4 regions of the Bacillus sp. FSL R5-0422 genome follow, and region 4 is predicted to be linked to each of the others. Evidence: riboswitches for the same ligand, from Rfam matches in the RefSeq annotation. Region 4 holds a riboswitch; each other region holds the start of a gene.
What was found. Region 4 has a riboswitch for S-adenosylmethionine ahead of mtnW (2,3-diketo-5-methylthiopentyl-1-phosphate enolase). Riboswitches for the same ligand answer to the same signal wherever they lie in the genome.

Region 1 (7,807 bases), 1.6 Mb from region 4:
TTTAATACAAGTGGACAGAAATACCGAGAGCTACAGCTGAAAGATCAACTTCCTGCAATGTCAGAGGACGAGCAGCTAGAATTACTCGCATCTAATGGAATGCTGATCAAGCGTCCGATTACAACAGACGGTAAACGAGTCACGATTGGATTTAATGAAGATACATTTAAAAGCGTCTGGAAATGATGTAACTTTCATTCAGATTGTGGTATCTTCAATATAGATTGAAAGAAAAGACTGGAGGGGTATTGAATGAGCACACCAAAAGATTTACGTTATTCAGAAGAACATGAATGGGTCAAAGTAGAAGGGGAAAAGGTGCGTATCGGTATTACGCATTTTGCTCAATCTGAGCTAGGCGATATCGTGTTCGTTGAGCTTCCTGAAGTAGGAGACAAAATTACAGCGGACGAGCCTTTCGGAAGTGTAGAATCAGTGAAAACAGTTTCTGAGCTTTACGCACCGATCAACGGTACAATTGTTGAAGTGAACGATGAGCTGGATGACAGCCCTGAATTCGTCAACGACTCTCCATACGAAAAAGCATGGATGATCGTGGTAGAGCCAGCTGATACATCTGAAATTGAGAACTTGATGACTGCTGAGCAATATGAAGAAATGACAAAAGAAGACTAATTCACGTGAAATTGGACACTCTACCTTTATGGGGGGTGTCCAATTTGTCTTTTCAAAAAGAACAGGTGGATATAACAGATCATGTCACAGGGCGATTCAAAGAAAGCGGCATGGTGCTGTATCATCAAAATGAAGAGATTGGCACGATGATTAGTGAAAACCAATATGAGTTAAAATCAGGTTATTCCTATGATCAAAATCGTTTTTATCGTCTGACGGATACATTGACCCACGGGACAGAAAAATATGTAGACTGTGATGATGAAAATGGCTGGTGCTAATCACAGATGAGGCTGCAGTGAGCATAAGCTGCAGTCTTTTTAGTGCAAGTGCCCAATCTTTACAACCTCGATGAAAGATTGTAATCTAAGGGAGAACTGAACAATGTCAAAAGGGCCGGGTGATCGTGATGAATGTAGAGGTAGAAAAGGTCATCATAGTAGAAGGTAAAACAGACAAACAAAAGCTAAAAGAAGTCATAAGTGAACCTGTTACCATCATTTGCACCAATGGCACGATCAGTACATCGAAGCTGGATCAGCTCGTAGACGAATTATTGGGGAAAGACGTTTACATATTAGCAGACAGTGACGATGCAGGCGACAAACTGCGGAAGCAATTTCGAAAAGAATTCCCTGAAGCGCTTCATCTTTTTGTCGACAGAACGTACCGCGAAGTGGCCGCTTCACCGTCAGCCCACATTGCATCTATCCTATTAGCTGCAAACATTGATGTTCATTCGAAATATTTATGAGGGTGGACGTATATGAAAGAGATTGAAGAACATGATTTCAAGGAAATAAAGGACGATTTATTTCTTTTATACTTATATACACCGTTTTGCGGAACATGCCAGCTGGCAAAGAAAATGCTTGCGGTCGTAGACACCATGCAGCCGGATGTACCTTTTTACGAAAATAACTTAAACTACTCACCAGGCTTTGCGAAGGCTTTTGAGATCGAAAGCGTTCCTTGCTTTCTACTGTTTAAAAAAGGCGAACTGGTGCAAAAAGGCTATGCCTTTCACTCTGTTCCATATCTTCATGAAATGATTGAAACCGCTAAATAAAGCGGTTTTTTGTCATATTTCAAGCAATTCATCTGAAAATTTGTCGAGTTATTTATAAAGGACAAGGGAATGTTTGTAGAGAAATGTTATGTATAACCAAATGACAGGGAGGTTATACATGTGGAAAAAGTGAAAACCCATGGTAACAAAGGGCAGCGCTTATTGCTAAAACCGCTGCTCTCATCATCATCCTTGAAGATTACATTTGAGGCGGAAACTGACTCTTGTACATTGATTGTGGATGAGCGTGGTGAAGTGAAGAAACTACCTGCAATTGAGTTATCGGATCTCATCTTTTATGGTGAGAGAAAAGAAATACTACAATTATTAGATGGAGATATGTCCTTACAGCAGTTAATTAGCAGGGGACAAGTGAAAGTAAAAGGGTCATTCCGCGCGCTCCTAAGACTAGAGGCGGTGCTCTGGCTGACGAACGGTTTTTTTCGAAAAATGATAACGTAGTCGTTTACTAGGAAATTAGCGATTTACAGCGTTGACATATCTCGGGTAGCATGATATTCTACGTTAGTAAAAACATGAACATCACATAAAACAACATATTTTCTCTTATTAAGAGAGGTGGAGGGACGTGCCCTATGAAACCCGGCAACCGTCAGCATAGCTGAAATTGGTGCCAATTCACTCAAAGCCGCAATGCTTTGAAAGATGAGAGAAAGGCGTATTGAACATAAAAGGCCTTTCTGCTTGCATTGCAGTTGGGTCTTTTTTACTGACCTCAAGCCAGGCGCGGAGCATGGCATCAGGAAGAATAAATAATGTATGTGATGGCAACCTATAGATTCAGCAAGAAAGCAGGTGAACAGACTGTGATCCATTTACAGAATGTATCAAAAACGTATCATTCAAAAAGCGGAAATGTTGATGCTGTGAAAGACGTCAACTTGGATATTGGTAAAGGTGAAATATTCGGAATTATTGGGTATAGCGGTGCCGGAAAAAGCTCGCTGATTCGCCTATTAAACGGTCTGGAGCTGCCAACAGAAGGAATTGTCGAAGTGGCAGGCAACCGGATCAATGAAGTATCGAATGCGAAACTTCGGAAAGCAAGACAAGAAATCAGCATGATTTTCCAGCACTTTAACCTACTTTGGTCAAGAACAGTGAGACAAAATATTATGTTCCCACTTGAGATCGCAGGTGTACCGACATCGAAACGGAGAGAGCGTGCGAATGAACTGATTAAATTAGTCGGTTTAGAAGGAAAAGAAAATGCGTATCCGTCTCAGCTTAGCGGCGGACAAAAACAGCGTGTGGGGATTGCGAGAGCATTAGCAAATGATCCAAAGGTTCTTCTTTGTGACGAAGCAACGTCAGCACTTGATCCGCAAACAACGGATTCTATCCTTGATCTTTTGGCAAATATCAATAAACGACTTGGACTGACGATTGTGCTGATTACACACGAAATGCATGTCATTCGCAAAATTTGTCATCGCGTGGCGGTGATGGAGAATGGACGCATTGTCGAAGAAGGCGAGGTATTACGCGTTTTCAGACAGCCGAAGGAAGAAATGACGAAGCGATTCGTCCAGCAGCTTGCTGAACCAGAGGAAGCGAAAGAAACAATCGAACACGTCTTAGAGCGCGTAAAAGAAGGTCAGGTCGTACGGTTGTCCTTTATTGGCGATTCTGCCGAGCAACCGCTCATCACTGAAATCATTCGATCCTTCAAGGTCGATGTAAATATCCTTCAAGGAAAGATTTCTCAAACGCAGGAAGGCGCGTTTGGAACACTCTTTATCCATATTAATGGAGAAGAGACTGAGGTAGAAAAAGCCATCGCCTATATCCAAAGCAAACAGGTTGAAATTGAGGTGATGACACATGTTTGAGAAATGGTTTCCGAACGTTGATTTAGAAGTCATTTGGAATGCAACGGGCGAAACGGTCTATATGACACTCATTTCATTGGCGTTTGCCTTTGTGATCGGAATTATTCTTGGACTCCTGCTTTTCCTTACAGGAAAAGGTGGTCTTTGGGAAAATAAACCGATCAATGCTGTCATCGGTGGAGTCGTCAACATTTTCAGATCGATTCCTTTTATCATTTTAATTATTCTTTTATTAGGGTTCACGAAATTCTTAATGCATACAATTCTAGGTCCAAATGCAGCACTGCCTGCCCTTGTCATTGGGTCAGCTCCATTCTATGCACGTCTTGTCGAAATTGCACTGCGTGAGGTAGACAAAGGAGTCATTGAAGCAGCACGCTCAATGGGAGCGAAAACATCGACCATCATATTCAAAGTATTGCTGCCAGAATCATTGCCAGCCCTCATTTCAGGTATTACCGTAACAGCGATTGCTTTAATTGGCTCAACTGCGATTGCAGGTGCAATTGGAGCAGGCGGACTTGGTGACCTTGCTTATGTGGAAGGATACCAATCTGGTAATACAGATGTCACACTTTTTGCCACTGTGTTTATTCTCATCATCGTCTTTATTATTCAAATAATCGGTGATTTGATTACAAATAAAATTGATAAACGATAAGGGAGGATTTATTCATGAAGAAATTGATTTTAAGTGCACTATTTCTAGCATTTGCAGGCATTTTAGCTGCATGCGGTTCATCTAATAACGCAAGTGATAGCAAAACCATTACGGTTGCGGCTTCAAAAACACCACATGCCGAAATTCTTGAAGAAGCAAAACCACTTCTAAAAGAAAAAGGCTACGATCTCAAAGTGAAAGTACTTAGTGATTATAAAATGTACAACAAAGCGTTAGCTGAAAAAGAAGTGGATGCAAACTTTTTCCAACATATCCCTTACTTAAATGAAGAAAATAAATCAAACAAAGATTACGACCTAGTGAGTGCAGGTGCGGTTCACCTTGAGCCATTCGGCATCTACTCTAAGAAATACAAATCAGTAAAAGATATTCCAAACGGTGGCACGATCATCATGACAAACAACGTAGCTGAGCAAGGACGTATGCTTGCCCTGCTTCAACATGCTGGTGTCATCAAACTCGACCCAAAGGTTGATACAATCAACGCTACTGTAAAGAACATCAAAGAAAACCCAAAGAACCTAAAGTTCAAAAAAATCGCTCCTGAACTAACAGCGAAAGCTTATGAAAACAGTGAAGGCGATGCTGTGTTTATCAACGTCAACTATGCGATCCAAAATAAATTGAATCCGAAAAACGATTCAATCGAACTTGAGCAAACAAAGAACAACCCATATGCAAACATCGTGGCGGTTCGCAAAGGTGAAGAAAAATCAGATAAGATCAAGACTTTAATGGAAGTTCTTCACTCTGATAAAATCAAAGAATTCATCGACAAAAAATATGACGGTGCTGTACTACCGGTATCTGAATAACGATGTGTTAACCTCGCTTTCGTCAAAGCGAGGTTTCAGCGTGTAGACAAACCCTCGCATTCGGTGTCAGTCCTGCGTGCTGGTGCTCACGAATGTCGGATTCGCTCCGCTCCAGTACTCGTCCTTCCTACACTGCAAAGGTTTTCTATCACGCTGAAAGGAAGACAAAGGTCTAAAATTAAGTTCATTTTAGACCTTTGTCAACAATCTGTAACCTCGCTTTCGTCAAAGCGAGGTTTTTTTGTGTATTTTTTCAAATCTCGCTCATAATAAAAATGTACAAATGACCTGAAGGGATGGAATAAAGATGAATGAACAGCATATGAGCGGATTCATGCAGCAGTCGCTGACTGATTATAAAACCGCAATGGGTGAATTTCAGAAGAAAATGCCGGTGTTTGGGAAAAAATTCAATGAATTCACGGAGCAATGTTTTCAGAGCGATTCATTAACGCAAAAGGAAAAACAAATGATTGCCCTTGGCATCAGTATTCATGCACAGGACGAATACTGCATGATTTATCATACAAAGGGAGCGCTCGACCAAGGCGCCACAGAAGAAAATTTGCTAGAGGTTGTCAGCGTGGCAGCAGCATTTGGCGGCGGGGCAGCATTGAGCCAAGGGATTACTGTCGTTCAGCAATGTATTGACGAATTTGGAGGACAGACGCATTAAGGGAAGGAAAGGGCGGTATATTTCCATATCAGGGAGTTGAGTTCTTCTCAGCCGATTGTGTGAGAAAATATGCCAGCATAGCGCACTATATCCCTTTTGAGTGAAGCCGCATGACTTTGATACAATGAAGCTACACTCAAAGAAGGGAATGGTTTATTATTTGTTCGGACCATAGTACATTAGGATTGGATTATACCGCCGAGATGGAAAAGGCCATGCATAAGGCTCATGGCATGAGCTATGCAGAGTACGAAAGAGACCATGACTTACGGATGAAAGTGGAATATAAACGAGAGCAGTCCTATCGAGATGAGAAAAGGCAGCTCGCAAAAATGAATATACAAGGCTATTAAATAGCTAAGGGACGGGGAGAACAGTTTCCCGTCCTTTCTTTATGAAAACAGTCTTTTCGACATAAATCCTTTTATCTACCGGCTTTTTTTGTTAGAATTTTGAGAGCATCCTCTCACGCTTATCGTGAATGTGTTGTATTCACTTTTAATTTGTTATAAAATTAGAATGAGAATAAATTGAGAATAATGATTATTTTGGAGGTATCGATATATGACTGCTTCGACATTAACAATTAAGGACTTGCACGTTGAGATTGAAGGGAAAGAAATCTTAAAGGGTGTAAACCTCGAGATAAAAGGTGGAGAATTCCACGCAGTAATGGGACCAAACGGTACAGGTAAATCAACTTTATCTGCTGCAATTATGGGCCACCCTAAATATGAAGTAACAAAAGGCAGCATTTTGCTTGATGGCGAAGATGTACTTGAAATGGAAGTAGATGAGCGCGCTCAAGCAGGTCTTTTCCTTGCGATGCAATACCCATCTGAAATTAGTGGTGTGACAAATGCGGACTTCCTTCGTTCTGCTATTAACGCTCGCAGAGAAGAAGGCGATGAAATCTCTCTCATGAAATTCATCCGCAAAATGGACGAAAACATGGAGTTCCTTGAAATGGACCCAGACATGGCGCAACGCTACCTAAACGAAGGTTTCTCAGGCGGGGAGAAAAAACGCAATGAAATTCTTCAATTAATGATGATTGAACCAAAAATTGCGATCCTTGACGAAATCGATTCTGGTCTTGATATCGATGCGTTGAAAGTGGTTTCTAAAGGAATTAACAGAATGCGCGGCGAAAGCTTCGGCTGCTTAATGATCACTCACTATCAGCGTCTACTGAACTACATCACACCAGATCACGTTCATGTCATGATGCAAGGACGTATCGTGAAATCTGGCGGACCAGAACTTGCACAACGTCTAGAAGCAGAAGGCTATGACTGGATTAAAAAAGAGTTAGGAATTGAAGACGAAACTGTTGGTCAAGAAGCGTAAGCGTTAGGAGGATTATTGATGACATTAGAAACGAAATTATCAGTAGATCAAGATTATGTCAAAAGCTTCTCCGAGAAGCATCAGGAACCGGCATGGATGAGTTCCCTTCGCTTACAGGCTCTTGAAAAAGCAGAAGACCTTCCAATGCCAAAGCCTGACAAAACGAATATTTCTAAATGGAATTTAACCAATTTCAAACAGCATACAGTCGAAAGTGCACCATTTGGATCATTAGAAGAGCTTCCTGAAGAAGTGAAATCTCTTATTGATTTAGAGGACACGGATAAGACAGTTTACATTCAGCGTGATCAAACGCCAGCCTACTTGTCTCTTTCAACAGAAGCGAAAGACAAAGGCGTGATCTTCACTGATCTTCATACAGCGCTTCGTGAACATGGCAATCTAGTGAAGAAATACTTCATGACTGATGCAGTGAAAGTAGATGAGCATAAACTAACAGCTTTACATGCTGCTTTAGTGAATGGTGGAGCTTTCCTCTATGTACCGAAAAATGTAGAACTTGAAGCGCCAATTCAAGCCGTCTACCTACATGAAAACGACGACACGACTTTGTTCAACCATGTCATCGTTGTAGCAGATGATCATAGTTCAGTGACTTATGTAGAAAACTACATCAGTACAGCAAAACCTGAAGAAGCCATCTTCAATATCGTGTCCGAAGTGTTCACGGGTGCTAATGCTCGCGTCACTTACGGTGCAGTAGAT
Region 2 (7,807 bases), 1.5 Mb from region 4:
GGCATTGAGTAAACCAACAATAAGGGCAGCCGCTAGCGCAGAAAGGATCGCAATCAGCGGGTTTTGCGAAAACCACACAAACATAGAAATCACGATTGCATTTGATAACGTTGCGACTGATCCGACTGATAGATCAAAGCCGTTGACTGCCAATGAGATGGTAAGGCCCACCGCAATAATGGTCACAATCGAGATAGACCGTAAGATATTGATGATATTCCCTGTTTGTAAAAACGCTGGATTCGCTGCCGCAAATACCACAATCAATACAACAATGGTTAAAATCGTGCCATATCGATAAAAGAAATCAAATAGATGAAAGGATGGCCGCTGTTTTTTCGTTTGCTGCACAGGGGCTAGAATTTGTCGTTCAGTCATGATTGTCCTCCTGTTGAATGATATAAAAGCTCTTCCTCAGTCGTTGGGGCCGTCATTTCCCGGGCAATGCTGCCATCATACAGCACATAGACGCGGTCTGCGATCCCTGCAATCTCCGACAGCTCACTTGACGCATAAATCACAGATTTCCCGCGGGCGGCAAGCTCTGCAATCAGTGTGAAAATATCTTTTTTCGCTCCAACGTCAACACCTTTAGTTGGTTCATCAAAGAGATAGACATCCGCCTCAGCCAGCAGCCATTTTCCGATGGCAATCTTCTGTTGATTTCCACCGGATAGATGCTTCACCTTTGCTTCAAGAGATGGGGTTTTCACACCAAGTCGCTTGACGATTTCGTCTGCTTTCCGCTTTTCCTTTGAACGATGTAAGAAGCTGAACACACGTGAGAATGAGCGAAGATTTGCTGCTGTTAAGTTCCACCCCACACTCTCTTCTGTCAGAACCCCTTCCTTTCTCCTTTCTTCTGGCACAAGGGCCATTCCAGCTCTCACAGCTTGATGAGGCGATGTGAAGCGTACGGTTTGACCATGAAGTTGTACAGTCCCCGTCGTTTTTTCTGAGGCGCTGAAAAGCGCTTTACACAATTCCGTTTTTCCTGCACCGACAAGGCCTGCAATTCCGAGAATTTCTCCCTTTTTTACATGAAGATGAATGTTGCGTAATTTATGCTGGTCGTTTAGCTGCTTCACTTCAAGGACAATAGGTGCGTCTTTCAAAGGTGTACGAAGCGGGAATTGCTCCTCTAATGGCGCTCCTAGCATTTCTTCAATGATCTGCTGGGGATTTGTATTTTGAACAAGATGAGCTGCGACATCGGTTCCATTTCGCATCACTGTCAGTTCATCACAAATGGTGAAAATTTCAGGCATGCGATGAGAGATAAACACAATACCCGTTCCATTCTGTTTCAGCCGATCAATCATTAAAAATAACTTGTTTGTTTCTGTATGACTAAGCGGGGCAGTTGGTTCATCTAAGATTAAAATGCTGCATTTGATTGAAACAGCCTTGGCGATGAGCACCATCTGTTTTTCCGCAAGGGACAGATCACTCACAAGGCGTTTTGTGGAAATGTCGATGTCCAATTCTTTTAATCGGTGAGCTGCCTTACGGTGTAGCTCTTTCCAGCCGACAAATGTTTTTTTCTCAAGCTGATGCATCATCATATTCTCTCCAACACTTAAATAAGGAACGAGAGCTGTATCCACTTCTTGATGAACCGTCTGCACACCATATGAGGCTGCATCCTTTGGGGTTTGAATTGATGCCGCCTGACCATTGATTTGAATGCTTCCTTCATAATGGGAATGAGCGCCAGAAAGAACTTTCATTAACGTGGACTTCCCAGCACCATTCGCTCCAATCAGTGCATGAACTGTCCCTTTTTCTAATGTGAAATTCACTTGATCTAACGCTTTTACTCCTGGGAATTCAATCGAAATATGCTTCATACAAACTAACGGCGCTGTCATAGGTGTCCTCCTTCTCATGATCATCATCTGAAAAACGAAACACCCTCTATAGAAGAGAGTGCACGACGTTTATTTTGTATAATGCTTCTTCAAGGTCTTCATCCAATCTTCTTCAAAGGCAGTTGATGAGCCGAATCCCTTCACTTCGTCTGCAAGATTGACCATATTGATGGCTTTTCCTGATTGTTGAAGCTGTTTTTGTGAGATGAGAGAGGCCTCAAGGTCATAGGAAGACGGGGTTTTCTCGCCCGCTATTTTCTTCGCAAGAATTCTCACGTCAACTGCGCCAATGAGCTTCGGATCAACTGCTGCTGTGTACTTCCACGGACTGTCTTTTGCTGTCATTTCTTGAAGATCAGCATTTGACACATCAATCCCATAAATCTTCACTTCTGTTCTTCCTGCTTCCTTTAGCGCTCTTGCTGCGCCAATGGCAAAGGCATCCCACGTGGCAAAAATAGCATCGAGTTTACCCTTTGGATATTTATTCAGCATCGCTGCCACAGCATTTTGTGTTTGAACAGACGTATCAGAGGAGGCAATACCAAAGCGGTCAAGTTCCTTGATTCCTGAATGTTGTTTGAGCGTTTCTTGATAAACCTTGTTCCGTCTCACCATTGGCGGGAATCCATCTACCCAGAGGTACGCAATATTGGCTTTTCCTTTAAAATCAGACACGAGTGCATCTAGTGATTTTTTCGCTAATTGTTCGTCATCTTGAGACGTCACTGTAACCCCTTTGATGCCTTTCAGTTTAGGATTTGAATCGAACGCTACGACCGGAATGCCCTTTGCCGTAATCTTTTTCACGTCAGCGACGGTCGCCTCGTCGTCCCCATGAGAGATGATAAAGCCATCATAATTTTCTTCCAGCGCCTGAGAGATGGCGTCATGGAACTTCGCTGTATCTCCATTTGCGGTGTAGACATCAACCGTAAAGCCAAGCGCTTCACCTTCTGCCTTTGTCCCAGCTAAAAACTGTGCTGTATGATCATCTCCGCCGATTTTACGGATGACTTTAATTTTTGCTCCCTGTCCCTTTGCGAATCGCTTCGGTACATTGTCAAAAGAGACTTTTTCATTCGCATTTGCCTTTGAGCCCGCACTCGATCCAGTGCCGCAGCCTGTTAATAGGACAGTCAATACCGTTAATAATATAAGACTAGATGTAAAATACTTACGCTTCATTGCTGTTCCTCCTCAAGTTGTTTTTATTTTTCACATCGGAAAACTAGGTAAAAATGTAGGAAAACGCCAGTAAACTGTTCTTCCTTTTGAAAAAGAGACGACAAAAAGCCTCTCTTAGAAAGAGAGGCTTGAACACCGTTGCATGAAACATGTATCGGGAATTCTTCCTCTCTTATCTGTCAAAGCTGTCACAGCTTTGCAGGAATTAGCACCAATTTCTATAGTAGAAACGGTTGCCGGGCGTCATAGGGCCAGTCCCTCTGCCTCTCTTGATAAGAGATCCGTTATGAAATTTTGTTTTCGTTGAAATGTCTTCTTTACTTTAATGTGATGTCACATCAATGTCAATGATTTTTTTGAAAATTTAAAACAATGCGTTTGCGTTCACACATGCTTAATTTCCGATGATTTTCTTAGCAGGTGATGACTTCTTCAGGCGAAAATCATATTTTTTCTCATTCACAAATTGCGGATTGAGATGTGCTGATCCTTTATCTTGACCGCTTTTAGAGAGATATGTTTTGTAGCCTTCCATCCATTTCCCGCGCCATACCCACTGTGAAGCCTTCGCACCTTTGCGGTCATCATAAACGTTCTTCTGGAAGGTATTCTTTTGATTCACTCCATAAAGATTCACGACTAAGTAATGCGAGGCACTCGCTGTCATGATATTGCTCGTGATTCGATTGTTCACGGCTTGATATTGCATCAACAATTGACCGCCTTCTAAGCCGGCTGTGTCATTTTTGTATAAAATATTATGTGAGATCGTCGTATTTGTTGTTCCGCCTCGCTTTTTATCATAACCGCCAATTGAAATGCCTGTATAACGGTTCAAATACACTTGGTTGTGTTCAATGCGAATACGATCTGCCATTTTTCCTTTATGTTCACTTGTGACTTCAATCCCAAGATCGTTGTGATGTGTAATGTTATGATCAATCACAATATCCTTCCCACCATCCACATAAATGCCACCAGCGGAGATGTCTTTGCCATAGGCTGGATTCCCTACACTCGTGATCTCGTACACTTTGTTTCTTGATACAACACCATTTCTGACTTGATCGTACTTTTTAGAAGGTGCTACGTTCTCAAAACCAATTAAATCAATACCTATATTATCCGTGTGGCGAACCGTGTTATGTGTCACACGAAACTTAGTGACGTTCCCATTGAGCACAAGCGCTTCACTGAAGCCAAGCTTTAATTTTTCAACAGTGTTTCCTTTGATTTCAATATCTTCAATGGCCGCTGGAGCTTTTGTTCCATAGACCGCAATACCGTGCGCATTCCCATTTTTGTGTGTCGTCTGAATGTCATACACTCGGTTGTTGAGAAGTTTGACGCCTTTCCCGCTTCCTTTGATGAAAATACCGACTGGGGTCAGGTCTTCTTTATTCGTCTTGAGATGTCCCACCGTCAGACCTTTGAGGGTAATGTAACTTTTTTGATCGATCGTGACAAGACCGCCATCTGCTTGATTTCCTTTAAGTGAAGCCCCGCTAATAACAGGTTTTTCTTTTCCATAAGCTTGAAAGATAACTGGTGCTTTCTTTGTACCTGAATGGCGGACAATCAATTTCTCTTTATATGTGCCGCCTCTCACGTAAATGGTTGTCCCGGCTTTCGCCATACTTGCCGCTTTTTTCAGCGTGCGAAAAGGTTTTTGCTTCGTTCCTGGGTTTTTATCGTTTCCGTTTGTCGCTACGTGATAGGCTATGCTTTGCTTAGCGCCAGCCTCCTCCGTCATCGCTTGACAGCCGAAGCTGATGACGGTCATGAATAAAATAAGTAAAATACCTGGTATCGCTCGTTTCATCCTGTTGTTTGCTCCTTTCACTTCTATTTTCTTTATCGGTTAAAAAAAAGAGGATTAAAATATGAGAATGCCCCTTGCAATGTACTGGTCAAAAGGTGTATGGTTGAAAGAATATCTTACAGGAAATTTATCCGCTTTTAAATTGTCAGATTAATCAGTTAATAATGCATTTGGATTTTATTTCTTTATTACAAAGGGGTGACATGAGGCAGACTGACGGCAGAGAGAAGGAAAGCGCTTTAACAGATTTTTCTTGTCTGAATTCCAGAAAACCTATTGCTAATATTTTGTGAAGGTATAGAATAGAATCATAATTATTTCATATTATTAGAATTTTCAAATAATCAAACAGCAAGGAGATTTACGATGCCAAAACAACCCATCCGCGTTGAACTTAGTTCAACAAAAAAACCAAAACCTCAATCTGATCAACTTGAATTCGGAAAAATCTTCACAGATCACATGTTTGTGATGGATTATTCCATTGATCAAGGCTGGTATGACCCAAGAATTATCCCTTATCAGGCTATTCCAATGGACCCAGCTTCGATGGTCTACCATTATGGGCAATCTGTTTTTGAAGGCTTGAAGGCTTATGTTTCCGAGGATCAGAAAATTCTCTTATTCCGTCCGGAAAAGAACATGGAGCGCTTAAACAGATCCAATGACCGCCTGTGTATCCCGCAAATTGATACAGAAACGGTTTTAGAGGGCTTAAATGAACTCATTCGCATTGATAAGGATTGGGTACCTGATGCAGAGGGCACTTCCTTGTATATCCGTCCATTCATTATTTCCACTGAGCCGTATTTAGGCGTTGCACCGTCAAGCACGTATAAGCTGCTGATTATCCTCTCTCCAGTGGGATCTTACTATAAAGAAGGCATCCATCCAGTCAAAATTGCCGTTGAAAACGAGTTTGTCCGTGCCGTTAAAGGCGGAACAGGAAATGCCAAAACAGCTGGAAACTACGCCTCAAGCCTTAAGGCACAGCAAGTGGCTGAAACGAAAGGTTTTTCACAAGTTCTTTGGCTTGATGGTGTTGAGAAGAAGTATATTGAAGAAGTCGGAAGTATGAATATCTTCTTTAAGATCAATGGGGAAATCGTGACGCCTGAACTGAACGGCAGCATTTTAGAAGGCATCACCCGTAACTCTGTACTTGAGCTATTAAAACATTGGGGAATTCCAGTGACAGAGCGTAAAATTTCGATTGATGAGTTAATTGAAGCACATCAATCAGGTGAGCTTGAAGAAATCTTTGGAACTGGAACGGCGGCCGTCATCTCTCCTGTCGGGGAATTAATTTATCACGATCAGCCATATGTGATTCAAGATGGTCAAACAGGTGAAGTATCAAAGAAATTGTATGAAGCCATTACGGGTATTCAAAAAGGCACACAACCAGATATCTTCGGCTGGACAGTAGAAGTCGACTCGGTCGTCAAACAAGCTTAAACATGTAAAAGAACCTTTCAATCATGAAGGGTTCTTTTTTTGTTTATTCACCTCTCCAATATACCTTATAATGGTAAATACATATGATTAAGGAGAGTGATGGTATGTTTTTTACTTATCTACTAGCGTTCATTGGGATCTGTATCGGTTCAATGATCGTCGCTACTGGTTTCGACGATTCACCGTTTCACACCCGTGTTCTATTTAAGTTTCTCGGAATTTCTATCCTTGTTCTTTCTATTACTTTTGTAAAGGTTAGACGAAAGAGGTTACGTGGCAAAAAGGCGAAATAGCCTTAGATATCCAGTCAGCCTTCTATCAAATCGTACACCAAAACAAGACAGATACACCTACAATCGCCCCTGCATATATCCACTGTTTCCATTTGATGCTCCTCTTTTTTTCGATCAGTAAAAAGATCTCTGGTAAAAAGACGATGATGATTTCTATGATAAAAACAAGATAATAAACAAACGGCATCGGCTGAAAATCAAAGTCTCTTTCATCTCCACCAATTGTGGCGAAATACATCAACAGGTTGGTTACTGGAATGGTAAAACAAACGAGCAGGCGAAGAACATAAATCCACACATACTGTCTATGACGAATAAGACCAATAAATGAAGCGATGATGCCATACAAAAACAAGACCACTGTGCCATAACTCAACAGAGGTTGAACGACAAAGCCGTAAAGCATTAAACCAATTGCAACCATACTCAAACCGTCCTTTCTTTGAAGCCATACATGTTGTTTTTTAACTATCATACACTTCTTTTTTGAATTTCTATATGGGGCAATGATAAAAAAACGACCCCATAAAGGGGCCATTTGTTTTAAGCTTTAACTGATTTGAAGAATTGCGGTAAATATTCACGATGGGCTTCGAGCATTTCATCTAAAATTTGCTTTGCAATTTCGTCAGATGGGACAAGCGGATTGATCGTCATTGCTACAAGAGCCGTCTCGTAATCTCCTGTGACTGCCGCTTCTGCTGCCACACGCTCAAATGATTTGATTTGTTGAACGAGCCCTCTCACAGCTACAGGTAGATCACCTGTCGCAATTGGTTTTGGTCCGTCCTTCGTGATAATACAGTTCACTTCAACCGCTGAATCAGCGGGAATGCTGGCTATTGCGCCTCTGTTCACTGTATTGACTGGTTGGATGTCATGCTTATCATTATAGATGGAGCTGATTAAGTTACATGCCGCGTCACTGTAGTACGCCCCGCCTCTTTTTTCGAGCTGCGGTGGTTTAATTGATAAATCCGGATCTTTATAGAGCTCAAATAATTCGTGTTCGACCTGCTGGACAACCTCTGCTCTTGTTCCTTTTTCTTGGGCTGCCTTTTGCTCTTCTTCCAGCATATCTTTTGTTTTATAGTAATAGCGGTGATACGGGCATGGGATGACTCCTAAGCCTTTCACAAAAGAAGGTTCCCAGTTTTTCGCTTCAATGTTCTTCA
Region 3 (7,807 bases), 1.4 Mb from region 4:
CGGCTTTCAGTCATCTCATCTCGGAGAATGGATTGAAGAAAAGTCAGACGGATCTTTCACGAAAGAGAACACCACTTACATTTCGTTAGATGATCTACGGGCTTTACGAATGAATCAAATAAAAAATCAGCTCTTGAGTGTGACTGATTTTAAAAAAGTGGTTGTAAACGCTGTGGACTATGACGATGTCAAAGTCTTTGTCACTGCTCTCATAGAAGCCATTCAAGCAGGAAAGCAACTTATGTTCAGAAGTGCAGCGGCACTTACAAAAGTTCTTGGCGGTATAGGGGATCGTGCCTTATTAACAAGACATGACTTGATACAAGAACAAAGCCCACACGGTGGTCTCATTATGATTGGTTCTCATGTGAAGAAGACAACAGATCAATTAAAAGCGCTTCAACAAAATAAAGAGGTAGCTTTGATCGAATTCAATACACACCTCGTGCTGGAGCCTGAAGCATTTCAACAAGAAATTGACCGTGTGATTCAGCAAACTGAAGAATTATTAGTATCTGGTCAATCTGTGGCTGTTTATACAAGAAGAGAACGGCTTGACCTTGGGGATGATCGACAGGAGGAAGAATTAAAGCTTTCTGTAAAAATTAGTGATGCTGTGACAAGCATTGTCCAGCGTCTCACAATTCGCCCTAAGTATCTCATTGCCAAAGGTGGCATTACCTCCAGTGATATTGGAACTAGAGGACTTCACGTGAAACGCGCAACCGTAGCAGGGCAGATCAAACCAGGCATTCCCGTTTGGCAAACAGGTGAAGATAGTAAATTCCCTTTCATGTCTTATGTGATTTTCCCGGGAAATGTTGGTTCAAGGGATACGTTAAAAGAAGCTGTAGACATACTTGAAGGATAAAGCATAGGGGGTGTTTATACACTCCTTTATGCACCACAAAGGAGGAAAAACCATGTCGTTAGTGTTTATCGGACTTGGCGTTTTATTATTGCTTTTACTTATGGTTGTCTTTAAGTTAAACGCTTTCATATCTTTGATTATTGTTTCTTTAATTGTCGCTGTCTTAGAAGGAATGTCACCACTTGAAGCGATTGCTTCCGTCGAAAAAGGACTCGGCAGTACGCTCGGGCATCTCGCACTCGTTCTCGGTTTTGGTGCGATGCTTGGTAAATTGATGGCTGATTCTGGCGGAGCTCAGCGTATTGCGATGACACTCATTGATCGATTCGGTATTGGAAAGATTCAATGGGCAACGATGCTGACTGGGTTTGTGATCGGAATTGCTCTATTTTATGAAACCGGATTCATTATCTTAATTCCACTAGTCTTTACGATCGCTCAAGCTGCAAGACTTCCTGTGCTTTATGTGGGTATGCCGCTCGTCGCTGCACTCATCACCACACATGGCTTCCTCCCTCCTCACCCAGGGCCGACTGCCATTGCAAATGTCTTTCAAGCAAACATGGGACAAACCTTATTAGTTGGGATTATTTTAGCGATTCCTGCTGTTTTAGTAGGCGGACTTCTCTTTACAAAATTATTTAAAAAAGATCAGTTACACGCACATATTCCAATGAACTTATTTAATCCAAAGGAATTTACAGAAGAAGAGATGCCAAGCTTCGGCATCAGCATTTTCACCGCTATTTTGCCTGTATTGCTCATGACTTTCAGAGCAGTTTTAGAAATTTTCTTTCCGTCTTCCTCATTACTGCCAACCGCTGAGTTTTTAGGCGAGCCTGCGATTGCACTGTTAATCTCCGTTCTTCTTGCTATCTACACGTTTGGACTTGGCAGAGGAAAGAGCATGCAGGATGTGATGAAATCAATCACAGATTCTATCGGTTCTATTGCGATGATTTTATTAATTATTGCAGGTGGTGGCGCTTTTAAACAGGTGCTCATTGATAGCGGTGTTGATCAATACATTGCAGGAATCATGCAAGGAAGCACACTTTCGCCACTGCTTCTCACCTGGTTGATTGCTGCGGTCCTTCGTGTATCTTTAGGGTCAGCCACTGTCGCCGGACTCACAGCGGCTGGCATTTCTGCTCCTTTGATTGGACTCACAGGTGTGAGCCCAGAGTTAATGGTGATCGCAACAGGTGCCGGCAGCATTACGTTCTCTCACGTGAATGATGCGGGTTTCTGGATTTATAAAGAATACTTTAACCTGTCCATGGCCCAAACCTTTAAAACGTGGACATTGATGGTGACCGTTCTTTCACTTGTCGGACTAGCGGGGGTTCTCGTCGCTGATTTGTTCATATAGAAAATTAACTGTAAAAACCATTGACTTTCTCTCGTAAAAGTTGAATAATTATGTTTATTAAGAAAATTGAATCAAAGGTAACCTTATTAAGAGTGGTGGAGGGACTGGCCCTGTGAAACCCGGCAACCGCTGTTCCTCGGAACAGAATGGTGCTAATTCCTTAAGCAAGCAGATGCTTGTTTGAAGATAAGGCAGAGTTCTCTCAGTATATGATGCTCTTCCTTATCCAAGGAAGAGCTTTTTTATTTGATTTTTAACCTGTAGAAAGAAGGGATTCAACATGACACAAGTACAAACCATTGGAAAGAAAACAACGAAACCGCCATTCCGCGCAGATCAAGTAGGCAGCTTACTTCGTTCAGAACGTATCAAGGAAGCACGCAAGCAAAAAGCAGACGGTACACTGACAGCAGAGCAACTCCGACAAATTGAAAATGAAGAAATCACTCGTATTGTGGAGAAACAAAAGGAAATTGGATTAGAGGTTGTCACAGATGGAGAGTTCAGACGTGCTTGGTGGCATTTTGACTTTCTTGAGGGACTCGATGGAGTTGAAGGATTTGAAGCAGATCAAGGTATTCAATTCCACAATACGACGACAAAGGCGCGAGGAATCAAAGTAACGGGCAAGATCGATTTTACAGATCATCCAATGCTGGAAGATTATCGATTCCTTCACAGCATCGCTGGTGATCATACCGCTAAAATGACGATTCCAAGTCCGAATATGCTCTTTTTCCGTGGAAAGCTTGAAGAAGGAGTATACGACAGCCTAGAGGCATTCCACCATGATGTGGCACAGGCATATAAAAAAGCCATCCGTGCCTTTTATGATGCAGGCTGTCGCTATCTACAGCTGGATGATACAGCATGGGCCGTGTTCTTTTCTGAAAAAGGGCATGAACAAATCAAAGCCTTTGGCCGAGAAGAAGATGAACTGCGTGAGTCATTTGCGAAAACAATCAATGAAGCAGTTGCCGATCGTCCAGAGGACTTGGTGATCACTATGCACATTTGCCGTGGGAACTTTAAATCGACATGGGCAGCTGAAGGCGGTTATGAAGCAGCGGCAGAGACGATTTTTGCCGGCTTAGATGTAGATGGTCTCTTTTTAGAATTCGACGACGATCGTTCTGGCGGTTTTGAACCCCTTCGCTATGTGAAGAACCCAAACCTCCAAATCGTACTAGGCCTTGTCACTTCAAAATACGGTGAGCTTGAGCCGGCTGAACAGATTCAAAAAAGAATCGAGGAAGCAGCTCAATACGTCGACATTAACCAGATTTGCTTGAGTCCACAGTGCGGTTTCGCCTCAACGGAGGAAGGCAATCTGTTAACAGAAGAGCAACAATGGGAAAAGCTTCGTCATGTGATTGAGATTGCGGATCAAGTGTGGACTTCATAGTCCAAATGACGAAAAAAAGACAAACCGCAGTATGAACGGTTTGTCTTTTTTCTTTTATGCATCTAAATGATCGCCATTTGTCGCAATCACCTGTTTATACCAATCGAAACTTTTCTTTTTCTTTCTATCTAATGTACCTTTTCCTTCGTTATCACGGTCGACATAAATGAAGCCGTAGCGCTTTTTCATTTCAGCTGTTGATGCGCTAACAAGGTCAATTGGGCCCCAGCTTGTATAACCCATCAAGTCTACTCCGTCTGCAATGGCTTCTCTCGCCTCTAGCAAATGGCTTCTGAGGTAATCAATTCGGTAATCGTCTTGAATGGATCCGTCTTCTTCTACTTGATCGACAGCTCCCAGTCCATTTTCTACGATAAATAATGGTTTTTGGTAGCGGTCATATAGTTGGTTTAGTGTTGTACGAAGTCCTTTTGGATCAATTTGCCATCCCCAATCACTTGCTTCTAGATAAGGGTTTTTAACGCCTTCAAATAGGTTACCACCAGTGACTTTTCCAAGAACCTCTGGATCTGTACTTGTCACAAAGCTCATGTAATAGCTGAAGCCAATATAGTCTACTGTATGGTTTCTTAGGATGTCTTCATCACCATCTTGGATCTCAATATGAATTCCATTTTCTTGGAAGTATCGTTTCATGTAACCTGGATAGTAGCCTCTTGCCTGTACATCTGAGAAGAACAAGGTTTTACGGTCCTGATCCATTGCAGCAAACATATCTTCTGGTCTTGAGCTGTATGGATAAGTTGTCATCGCTGCAATCATACAGCCGATTTTCGCATCAGGAATGATTTCGTGGCCTGCTTTGACAGCTAAAGCACTTGCAACAAATTGGTGATGCGCTGCTTGATATTGAATGCTTTTCTCGTCATCCCCCTCTTCAAATACAAGACCACCGCCAGTGAAAGGCGCATGTAACACGACGTTGATTTCATTAAAGGTCATCCAATATTTCACTTTGTCTTTATAGCGAGTAAACAACGTTTTCGCGTATGTTTCATAAAGGTCGACAAGCTTACGGTTTCTCCAACCGCCGTAGTTTTTCACAAGTGCAAGCGGCATTTCATAATGGGAAATCGTGACAACTGGTTCAATTCCATGCTTATGCAGTTCATCGAATACTCTGTCATAAAAAGCAAGGCCTGCTTCATTTGGTTCCGCATCGTCGCCATTTGGGAAAATACGCGGCCAAGAAATAGAGAGTCTGAAGCATTTGAATCCCATTTCTGCAAAGAGTGCAATATCTTCTTTATAGCGATGGTAGAAGTCAATCGCATCATGATATAAGTTTAAGTCTTTCATTGATTCATCGAATGGATGCATAATTCCATGCGGTGATACATCTGCTGTCGATAAGCCTTTTCCATCTTTATTATAAGCACCTTCAATTTGGTTGCCTGCAACAGCGCCGCCCCATAAGAAATCTTTAGGAAATGTTTTTTCTAACTTGTTCATGTTGAACGCCCTCCTCATTTTCTTCTACACTGACTGTAAGCAGTGTCTCTTGTACTGAAATCGTGCCTTCTGTTTTCGCATCAACTTGTGCAAAATCGTTTGTGTTGGTCACAATAATTGGTGTGGTGACATCATAGCCTTCTTGCTGAATGCCCTCGATATCAAATTCAACGAGCACATCTCCTGCTTGTACAAAATCACCTGACTCTACATGACTTGTGAAATGTTTTCCGCCAAGCTTCACCGTATCAATTCCAACATGAATGAGAAGCTCAGTGCCTTGGTCACTCTTTAAGCCAATGGCATGTTTCGTTTGAAAAATGGTTTCAACCTTGCCATTGAATGGTGCTACTACACGTCCAACTGTTGGGACAATGGCTGTACCTTTCCCCATGATTTCATTAGAGAATGTTGCATCATTTACTTGATTTAGCGGCTTTAATTGACCTTCAAGCGGGCTTTGTACTACTTCATTTTGAAGTGTTACTGTGTCTTTCTTTTCTTCTGGTTTGTCTGCTTTTGTATCATCTTTTACTGGTACATCTTTGAATCCTAGAACAAGTGTCATGATCGTTGCTACGACAAAGGCGATTACTAAGCCAATGATAGAGTAGACAAATGTTGGGCCAATGAATGTTGGGAGACCTGGGAGACCTGCTGATCCAGATATCACATATGATTTTACTTTAAAGATCGACATGAACACGCCGCCTACTGCTGCACCAATGAGGGCTGCAAGGAACGGTTTTTTCAATCGCATGTTCACACCATACATAGCAGGTTCAGTAATACCCATTAATGCAGTAATACTTGTAGACATCGCCAATGATTTGAATGTTTTGTTTTTTGATCTTAAGAACACACCGAATGCTGCGCCTGCTTGTGCCATATTCGCTACAAACATCATTGGAAGAATGAAGTCAAAACCGTTTAACGTAATGTTGTTGATCATGATTGGAAGCAGTGCATAGTGCATACCCGTAATGATCAATGGTGACATGAAGCCGCCGATCAAGAGTCCGGCCAAAATGCCTGCATGTTTGAACAATAAATCAATTCCACCTGAAAGACCATTTCCGATAATTCCACCAAGCGGTCCTACCGCGATCAGCATAATTGGTACTACGACAAGAAGTGTGACTGTTGGAACAAGGATGATCTTTAATGATTTCGGACTATACTTTTCTGCGAATTTTTCAACATATGAGCCGAGCCAGATGGTGAGTAGAATCGGAATGACCGATGAAGAGTACACAACGGCAACCACTGGTAAGCCTAGAAATTCTGTATTTCCTGCGCCTAGTAAAGCCGTTAACTGCGGATGCAGTGCGGCGGCTGCAATGGCAGCGGCGATATACTGATTTGTGCCAATTTTTTTGGCTACGCTTACAGCAAGCAGAATCGGTAAGAAGTAAAAGGCTCCGTCTCCGATAGCTGTTAAAATGGCATATGTGCTGCTTTTATCTGAAATCCACTGGAACGTAAGCATGAGTGCCAAGATCCCTTTGATCATCCCGGCTCCCGCAATGGCTGGAAGAATCGGTGTGAAGACACCAGAGATAAAATCGAAAAGCTTAGATATCACATTTTGTTTTGTTGCTTCTTCTGTACCGCCTGACTTTACATCTGTTGACAGGCCTGAGTCAGCAATCATGGCTTGATAGACATTCGAAACATCATTGCCGATAATGACATGATATTGACCTCCGCTTTGATTCACACCCATGACACCATCTGTTGATTGCAGCTTCTCTTTATCCGCTTTGCTTTCATCGTATAAGTTGAAGCGAAGTCTTGTCATACAATGCGTGACCTGCTTAACATTCTTTTCACCGCCGACAAGCTCTAGAACTTCTTTTGCTGTTTGTTTGTGGTTCATTGTATTACCCTCCAATCGTTGATTAAATCATGATATAGAAAAAACCTAAACATCCATTAATGTCCGAAAAATAGCGATTCAGACATTAATCGATATTTAGGTTTTGCCTGCTTAACCAGTAACAATCCTTCATAGCGATTGATCGTTATTTAATTTTTATAAGTCTTTGGATACAAAAAACCTAAATCACGCCTTATCAAAGATAGGGACAATGATTTAGGTTTTGCCTGCTTGACCAGTAACAATCCTAAAAGATTGTGAGTTATGTTGTTTATAGTTATAAAGTATCATGTTAATTTTATGATGTCAACGCTTTCTTTTTAAATTTATTTTCTTTTTATCACTCTGTCGATATGCAAAGTTAAATACAGCATCTCATCTTCTATGAGGCTTCGGTTGTATTCTTTTTGTACATAATCGTTAATTTTCTCAGCACATTGGAAAGCTGCAGTGTTTTTCTCTTTTACGACTTCATACAGAAATTCATTTTGATTTTCCATTTGTGTTTCGTTAAACAGACGCTGTCCAAAAAACTTTAAATGCGTGACAAATCGGAAATAGTTTAATGATTCCTCGTCTAAATCAATTTGAAAGTGATACTTAACGATATTTAAAATATCTTGAATGAGTTTGGTAATTTGAATCACGTTCGGCATTTCTTCATTGAGTTCTGCATTGACAATGTGCATCGCAATAAAACCGGCTTCATCCTCAGGAAGATGAATATTGAGCTTGTCCTGAATAATCCGAAGCGCTTCTACACCACACATAAACTCATCTTTGTACAACCGCTTAATTTCCCAGAGC
Region 4 (7,807 bases):
CCAAATGAATTATTTAATTAGTGAAACAGAAGCAAGATTAACTTCACTTGCCATGGGATTTGACCAGCCTCTCAAGACGAAAAAAGTACAAAACATCCTAGAGAAAATCTATAAACAAGAACCTCGTTTTTCAGGTCTGTATCTCCTAGACAAAAAAGGAAATGTAACAGTTAGCACCACACCATTAAAGGAAAAAATTAACCTATCATTCAGAGATTACTTTAAGCGCATTCAAGTGACAAAGCAGACGGTGATCACAGATAACTATGTGAGCCGAATTACAAAACAGCGGATTCTTTCCATTTGTGTGCCTGTGCTGGATGAAAACGAAGAAGTCACCAATGTGCTAGTCGCCGCCATTCAAATTGATTATTTAAGAAATATAATGAATGTATTGAACCCTGATCTTCATTTTCAGATGCTGAATCAAAATGGACATGTTGTGTTTACAAGTGGCCCACAACCAGCATCAGAAAATGGTAGCACTGTGTCTACATATTTAGATGAAAACAGCTGGAAGCTGGAGGTCTATCCGCAGCGCGCTTCAACAGGTGAAGTGCTGTCTGTTATGCTGATCCCTTTATCCAGTGCTTTTATTTTATTAAATATTTTATTCACACTTGTTCAATATATCATTTTAAGGCGGCAAACCCAGCAGGAACGTCACCAAAATGAAGCGCAAAAGCTTGAATTAATCGGAACCCTCGCAGCAAGTACGGCACATGAAATTCGCAACCCCTTAACAGGGATTAGTGGTTTTATACAGCTTTTGCAAAAGAAGTATCACTCTGAAGAAGATCAGCTCTATTTTTCTGTCATTGAAGAAGAAATTAAACGAATTAACCAAATCGTTAGTGAGTTTCTTGTATTAGGGAAACCAACGGCTGAAAAATGGCAGAATAACTCTGTAAAAGAAATTGTAAGTGAGATCATGCCGATCGTTTTCTCTGAGGCGAACCTGTATAATGTTGAGGTTGATCTGCAAATTAATACGATTCAAGATGTGGGGGTCTATTGCACAAAGGATCATATTAAACAAGTTGTATTAAATGTTGCGAAGAACTCGTTAGAAGCGATGCCAAATGGCGGTCATTTGAAGATTTTGATTGAGGCTGAAAAAGACCATGTCATTATTAAAGTGAAAGATACAGGCGAAGGCATACAAGAAGAAATGTTAAAACATATCTTCCTCCCTTTTATTACGTCGAAGGAAAAAGGAACAGGTCTTGGACTTGTCGTGTGTAAACGAATCATTTCGATGTATGGCGGAACAATTGATATCGAGAGCGAAGTGAATAAAGGAACAACTGTCATGATCATGCTGCCTTCTGCTCACTCAGCATAGCTGAAACATTCAGCCGGTTTTGCTTAGGCAAGACCGGTTTTTTTATGTCAATAAGAGGGACGGTTCACAGATAGCAGACTCATTTGAGAGACAAGATCATGAAAGGAGGGGGCAGATTGTTTCTCATGAAAAAGGAGATACTGATACTCATTCATCAGGTTGTCCAGTTCTTGACTATATTTAATTGTCGTCTCACCAGTGTAACCCTCTGCTTGAGCAGCTTCTACCATCTGTTTTCTCTTCTCGTCAATTGACATTAGCAATTGCTCTTTTCTTACATAACTATTCATGATCTCAGCTCCCGCAATAAATTCGACTGTCTATGCTCAAATTGATCCGACACCAAAATTATACTTTATTTGTAAATTAAATTAAATATGCTTATTTTATTTAATTTTTTACAGCCTAAAGACCTCTTACCCACTCTTATTTGGGGGTAAACTTCAAATTTGGACAGGACTGACACATGGATTAAACAGAATTTTATCCTATGCTGAAGATCAAAATCAACTATTTTCTTTCTCGTTTTATACCTATTTTCCTAAAAAAAAGCTGATCTTCCGCCTCATGCGGAATGATCAGCTCTTGTCATTAAACCGTTTCTTCCTCGTAAATTGGCACCCAGCCCTCAGTTGTGACAAATATGCGAACTGCGACCACTTTTCGATCCTCTTGAAGTGTAAAGTAGTGACGAATATGAGGTGGAACAGAAATTAAATCGCCTGGGTTCAGTCTTACATCAAAAAAGACGCCATCCTTCCCTTGAATGGCAAAGATTCCATGACCACTTACAATAAAACGGACTTCGTCATCTGTATGGTGATGCTCACGCTGAAAATTTTGGAGCAGGTCATCTAGGTTTGGTGTGGCATCAGATAATGAAATCACATCCTGTGCTTTGTACCCTCGTTTCTCTGATATACTCTCGATTTCCTTTTGGAAAACAGTCAAAATCTCGTCCTTTTCTTCATCTGTTAAATCATACTTTTCTGATAATCGGTTTGGCAGCTTTGCAATATCCCAATGTTCATAAATGACCCCTTGGTTTTCTAAATAGGCTGCCACCTCTTGTTCGCTTTCAAGTAATGTATTCTCTTCATTATGAATCAAAATCGTCGCCATGTGCTTTTCCTCCTTTTTATGTGACAAGCTGCTTTTGATAAAGCGTTAATTTTAAGTAGTAGCTAAACAAAAATTCATACGCCTCTAATACTCGTTTTGCTTCAGAGGCAGTTTTTCCCCAGACTGTGATGCCGTGATTTCGAATAAGCACAGCACCTGATTCCGACTCTTCAGTGAGATGCTTTGCAAATTGTGCTGCAAGATGCGGAATATGGGCTGGATTTTCAATAATCGGTAACGACACTTCTGCATCCTCTTCCCAGTAACCAAGCGCTTTGATGATTTCGTTTCCTTTGAAACGAATCTCGCCCTTATCCCCATACAGCTCAGAGATCACATTATTGTCGATAGTATGGACATGGAGACAGCAGCCTGCATTCGTCCGCTCATACACATATGTGTGAAGTTGTGTTTCAGCTGATGGTCTAAGCGGTACGTCAGGATCAACAGGGTTACCTGCTGCATTTACTAAAACAAAGTCTTCATCTGTTTCTTTTCGTTTATCTTTGCCGCTTGCCGTCACCAAAAACGTGATTGGATCATCCGACACCTTAATCGATAAATTGCCGCTTGTTCCGTAAAAACAGTCTCTTTGTGCCAGTTCACGTTTGACGTCTGCTAGCTCCTGCCAGCGCTTGTTCTTTTCGTCTGCCATTCCTTCACTTCCTTTATTTGATCAAATTGTGCTTTAAGATCAATAAATGTTTCATACTCTTCATGAACAAGCCCGAGCTCTTTACATTCGTTTAGCAAGTAGTCACGCGCAAATGTGAGATCCGCATGCTTTGCCGCCTCCACATCGGTGACTGAATCTCCAATCATGATAATGAAGTCATTCTCACGGGTCAGTTCTCGAATGATTGACGGCTTACAGCATCCGCAGCCATTTTGACATTGCGAATCGCAGGCATGTGGCCATTCAATCTGAATATGCTCTTCGTGAAATGAGGCATGATTGCAATAAATATCCTCTCTTTCCACAATGCCCTCGAGTATGGGATATACAAAAAAGTCCATCCCGCCGCTTAGCACATAGAAGGGAATATCAGCCTTTTTCACATGATTAACAAATTGCTTGAATCCTTCTCGAATCTCTGTATCTTCTAAAATAAACGATTGAATGGCTTCTTTTTGATCACTCTTCAGTAATTGAAACATCTGCCCGACGCCTTCTTGAATGGTGATCTCCTTTGTGAGAACATCGTCCTTCAGCTTCGTCCATTCACTTGGTGCAAAGTGCTTCATGATGCGAATGATATTATCATTTTTCGTAATGGTTCCATCAAAATCACAACATACAATTGGTTTTTTCATTTATTCTACTACCCTTCCCCATAATTCAAGTGCTGCTTTTAAGTCTTGGCAAGAAGCTGTCTTCTCTTGGATTGACTCACCATGTATCACCGCATCAATGATCGATCGAAATGCTTTCCCTCCGCCGATCGCTCCACGAGGATGTCCGTGAATTCCTCCACCAGCATTTATCACATGGTCGAGTCCAAAATCTTTCATCAAAACTGGAACCATTCCAGGATGAATGCCTGCTGACGGGACTGGGAATGTTTTTTGAACCGAATCCTCTTTTACACAAGCTTCATAGATTCCAAAAGCATCTTTTTTCGGAAGTGCGACCGACCCATACGGTGAGGGAAAAAGACTTAAATCAGCGCCAGCATATCGATTTAATTTACCTAAAAGAAGAGAATGGGAGAATCCATATTCAGGTGATGATGTCAAAGCGCCGCTTACTGCAGGATGGGCCATAATAGGCAATCGAATATCTGGATCCTCAGCTAAGCTTTGCATGACATCTAGCCCGTAGGCAAAAACGTTGAATAAGAGTGCATCCGCTCCGAGTTCAGCTGCCTTTCTTGCTCGATCCCTCAGTTCAAAGGTTCTTCCTGTTAAATGAACGGCATATAGCGTTCGGTGCCCTGTCTCTTCATATGTTTCTTTTAATATCTTTTTTCCTTCTTTGATTCGATCTTCAAAAGGGGCTAGCGGGCTCTCAAATAAAATTTCATCGTCTTTGATAAAGTCAACACCGCCTAATGCTTGTAAACGGAGTTGTTCTTTTAAATCTGTCATATCACGGCCAATGACACCTTTAAAAATACTCATCAACAAAGGTCGATCAAACACGCCTGTTTTTTTTCGTATGCCATCAATACCAAATACCGGTCCTGGCAGGCTTTTTTTAAATCTATCCGAGAATTGAATGTCCACTAGTTTCACTTTTCCATCTAGTGAAAGCTTTCCAAAGATCGTCGACAAAACAGCCGGTATATCTGCTGAAAAGTTAGCCTCAGGATAAGCAATGGTCACCTCAGATTGATATAGACCGTTCTCGGCTGGGGTAAATTTTTCTGTTACCTTTTCTACCCGGCCTTTATGCTTTTGAAGCTGCTCTTTTTTGAGCTGCGGTAAATCCGTCCATGATCCAACTGTTAAACCAAGCGCGATCTGCTCCGCTTTTCGGTTCACTTGTTCATCCTCTCGATGTGTTAATACGTATGTTGCCAGTAATTCACTCACTAGGAATCCCCTTTCGATTGCGTCATACATATGGTCAATAAAAAAACCTCTTCAAGTGCTTAATCAGCGCCTTAAAGAGGTTGTTTCGTGTCATTCATCCGAATCTTATCTCTCAGCGCTTGCTGCAAGAATTAGCACCGTGCTTCATGGAAGTCGGTTGCCGGGCTTCATTGGGCTAGTCCCTCTGCCTACTCTTGATAAGAATATTCAATTTTTAAAATATTGTCTGAATTATCGCACCGTTTTTTCATGTTGTCAATGGCTTATTTTCAAACAGATTCAAGGCAGCAATTCGCTGAGCGGCTTCTTTTAACCGCTCCTCATTTGTTAAAAGTCCTACTCTGACGTATCCTTCACCGTGAGTACCAAACCCATTCCCAGGTGCCACAACCACATGTGCTTTCTCTAATAATACGTCAGCAAAAGATTCAGATGTATATCCTTCTGGCACCTTTAGCCAAGCAAAAAACGACCCCTTTGGTGCAGTGACCTCCCAGCCAATCTCCTTGCACGCAGCAATCCACACATTTCGCCGTTTCTCATATCGATTATTCTGCACCTGTACGCACGTTTGGTCGCTTAACAAAGCTTCCACTGCCGCATCTTGAGTGGCTTTAAACAGTGAAACAAACAGGTGATCCTGATAAAGCTCAATCGCGTTAATAACAGACGGATTTCCTGCTGCAAATCCGACTCTCCAGCCCGCCATATTATACGTTTTAGACAATGTATAAATTTCAATCCCCGTCTCTTTCGCTCCATCTGTTTGCAAAAAGCTGATCGGCTTTTCCCCATCAAACCCAATGCCGCCGTAGGCAAAATCATGGACAACACAGAGTTTGTGATCTTTAGCGAATGTCACGGTTTCTTCAAAAAATGATTGGCTTGCCATAGCACCTGTCGGATTGTTGGGATAATTTAAATACATCAACTTTGCTTTTTTCTTAACATCCTCAGGCAACCGGTCATAGTCAGGTAAAAAATCATTTTGCTCAAGTAGCGGCATCGTCACCATCTGAGCTCCAGCGAGCACGGCACCTGACCAATAATCAGGATAACCTGGATCTGGAACAAGGAGCGTATCACCCGGATTCAGCAAGCATTGCGGCAGCTCAACAAGTCCCGCTTTCCCGCCAAATAAAATCGCAATTTCCGTCATCGGATCAAGTGTAACCCCATATTCTCTTTCATAAAAGGCAGCGGCAGCCTTTTTTAATCTCGCTGTTCCGCGGAATGAGGAGTATTGATGATTTTCAGGTTTTGCGACCGCTTCTTGCATCGCTTTTACAATGTGCACGGGAGTTGGCTGATCAGGATTTCCCTGCCCTAAATTAATAATATCTGCGCCTTCCTCCACTTTTTTCTGCACTTTTTGCACAAGGGATGCAAAAAATTGTGTCGGTAATTGTTTCAATACATCTGACTGCTGAAATTCCATTTTTCTTCACCTTCTATTCAAGTTACGTAGCAATACAAACACTGTAATGGATTGTTTCACGAATTGTAAAGCAATTTTGAAAAAGGATTGACATGTGAACTGCAGCTCTGATAATATCTTGAATTAAGAAATGCAAGTAGACACGAAACAATTACATATTGATTTCTCTTATCGAGAGTTGGGCGAGGGATTTGGCCTTTTGACCCCAACAGCAACCGACCGTTAATACCACTGTGAAGTGGGGCGCAGCAAGTAAGCGCCAAGACAATTGTCTTATAGGGCACGGTGCTAATTCCATCAGACGTATGTGCTGAGAGATAAGAGAGGCTTTGAGCATACACGACATCAAGCCTCTTTCTCTCAGGAGAAAGAGGCTTTTTTATATGATTTGGAGGGGAAGCAATTGGTTACACTTACGGCATCATATGAAGAATTAACAGAAAGCTCGGCAGTTGCACTCGCAATTAGACTTGGCTTGATCCAAGAAAGCAGTCATTTGACATGTACGGAAATCGGTGACGGAAATTTAAATTACGTCTTTCATATTTTTGACCATAAACAAGAAAAAGGATTGATTATCAAGCAGGCACTTCCCTACGCCAAAGTGGTCGGAGAGAGCTGGCCACTTACATTAGACCGTGCGAGGATCGAAAGTGCTGCCCTAATCAAGCAGTCAGAATATACGCCGCACCTTGTACCAGCAGTCTATTATTCAGATACAGCTCTTGCTGTGACGGCTATGGAGGATCTATCACACCTAGAAATCGTCAGAAAAGGGCTAATTGCCGGAAAACAATATCCGCATTTATCTGATCATGTCGGAGAATTCTTAGGAAAAACACTTTTTTACACTTCTGACTTTGCCACAAATCCTAAAATCAAAAAACAATTTGTGAAGCAATTTACGAATCCAGATCTTTGTGACATTACCGAAAAGCTTGTCTTCACAGATCCTTTCTTTGATAGCAGCACAAATGATTTTGAAGAAGAATTAAGAGAAGTCGCCGAAGCGCTTTGGGCAGATCTTGAAGTGCAAGCAAAAGCAGCTGAATTGAAGCGTATTTTCCTGACATCTGCCGAAACACTTGTTCATGGAGATCTTCATACAGGCAGTATTTTTGCAAGTGAGACGGAAACAAAGATCATTGATCCAGAATTCGCTTTTTATGGTCCCTTCGGATTCGATATCGGTCACTTTATCGCCAACCTGTTCCTAAACGCTTTGTCTCGTGAAAATGAACACGATCAGCAGCACCTTTTTGACCATGTCGTCAATGTATGGGCGACCTTCAAGGAAGTGTTCGCAAAGGCTTGGAAAGAAGACAGCATTGAAGCGTTTAGTGTATCTGACAGCTTTTTAGAAACAA

Region 1: linked by a shared signal. The riboswitch ahead of MKX52_RS14805 (methionine ABC transporter ATP-binding protein) and the one ahead of mtnW (2,3-diketo-5-methylthiopentyl-1-phosphate enolase) in region 4 are both predicted to bind S-adenosylmethionine.
Region 2: linked by a shared signal. The riboswitch ahead of MKX52_RS17480 (sugar ABC transporter substrate-binding protein) and the one ahead of mtnW (2,3-diketo-5-methylthiopentyl-1-phosphate enolase) in region 4 are both predicted to bind S-adenosylmethionine.
Region 3: linked by a shared signal. The riboswitch ahead of MKX52_RS17795 (5-methyltetrahydropteroyltriglutamate--homocysteine S-methyltransferase) and the one ahead of mtnW (2,3-diketo-5-methylthiopentyl-1-phosphate enolase) in region 4 are both predicted to bind S-adenosylmethionine.

What each region holds. Positions count from the first base shown of each region.
Region 1 is NZ_CP152014.1:2,868,530-2,876,336, reverse strand. It holds gene MKX52_RS14835 (arsenate reductase family protein) at 1-186, shown strand, start outside; gene gcvH (glycine cleavage system protein GcvH) at 253-636, shown strand; gene MKX52_RS14825 (YusG family protein) at 681-917, shown strand; gene MKX52_RS14820 (toprim domain-containing protein) at 1,046-1,390, shown strand; gene MKX52_RS14815 (thioredoxin family protein) at 1,403-1,705, shown strand; gene MKX52_RS14810 (SCP2 sterol-binding domain-containing protein) at 1,826-2,167, shown strand; SAM riboswitch class I at 2,270-2,378, shown strand; gene MKX52_RS14805 (methionine ABC transporter ATP-binding protein) at 2,533-3,558, shown strand; gene MKX52_RS14800 (methionine ABC transporter permease) at 3,551-4,219, shown strand; gene metQ (methionine ABC transporter substrate-binding lipoprotein MetQ) at 4,234-5,055, shown strand; gene MKX52_RS14790 (carboxymuconolactone decarboxylase family protein) at 5,363-5,731, shown strand; gene MKX52_RS14785 (hypothetical protein) at 5,947-6,084, shown strand; gene sufC (Fe-S cluster assembly ATPase SufC) at 6,296-7,081, shown strand; gene sufD (Fe-S cluster assembly protein SufD) at 7,100-7,807, shown strand, end outside.
Region 2 is NZ_CP152014.1:3,402,309-3,410,115, forward strand. It holds gene MKX52_RS17470 (ABC transporter permease) at 1-378, opposite strand, end outside; gene MKX52_RS17475 (sugar ABC transporter ATP-binding protein) at 375-1,871, opposite strand; gene MKX52_RS17480 (sugar ABC transporter substrate-binding protein) at 1,941-3,059, opposite strand; SAM riboswitch class I at 3,229-3,338, opposite strand; gene MKX52_RS17485 (right-handed parallel beta-helix repeat-containing protein) at 3,454-4,881, opposite strand; gene MKX52_RS17490 (branched-chain amino acid aminotransferase) at 5,248-6,339, shown strand; gene MKX52_RS17495 (hypothetical protein) at 6,658-7,056, opposite strand; gene MKX52_RS17500 (6-phospho-beta-glucosidase) at 7,176-7,807, opposite strand, start outside.
Region 3 is NZ_CP152014.1:3,464,933-3,472,739, forward strand. It holds gene MKX52_RS17785 (four-carbon acid sugar kinase family protein) at 1-871, shown strand, start outside; gene MKX52_RS17790 (gluconate:H+ symporter) at 924-2,243, shown strand; SAM riboswitch class I at 2,324-2,436, shown strand; gene MKX52_RS17795 (5-methyltetrahydropteroyltriglutamate--homocysteine S-methyltransferase) at 2,524-3,648, shown strand; gene MKX52_RS17800 (glycoside hydrolase family 1 protein) at 3,703-5,121, opposite strand; gene MKX52_RS17805 (beta-glucoside-specific PTS transporter subunit IIABC) at 5,093-7,000, opposite strand; gene MKX52_RS17810 (PRD domain-containing protein) at 7,327-7,807, opposite strand, start outside.
Region 4 is NZ_CP152014.1:1,262,735-1,270,541, reverse strand. It holds gene MKX52_RS06365 (ATP-binding protein) at 1-1,345, shown strand, start outside; gene MKX52_RS06360 (aspartyl-phosphate phosphatase Spo0E family protein) at 1,393-1,635, opposite strand; gene MKX52_RS06355 (cupin domain-containing protein) at 1,937-2,467, opposite strand; gene MKX52_RS06350 (methylthioribulose 1-phosphate dehydratase) at 2,484-3,122, opposite strand; gene MKX52_RS06345 (2-hydroxy-3-keto-5-methylthiopentenyl-1-phosphate phosphatase) at 3,086-3,781, opposite strand; gene mtnW (2,3-diketo-5-methylthiopentyl-1-phosphate enolase) at 3,782-5,002, opposite strand; SAM riboswitch class I at 5,105-5,206, opposite strand; gene MKX52_RS06335 (pyridoxal phosphate-dependent aminotransferase) at 5,250-6,440, opposite strand; SAM riboswitch class I at 6,606-6,764, shown strand; gene mtnK (S-methyl-5-thioribose kinase) at 6,844-7,807, shown strand, end outside.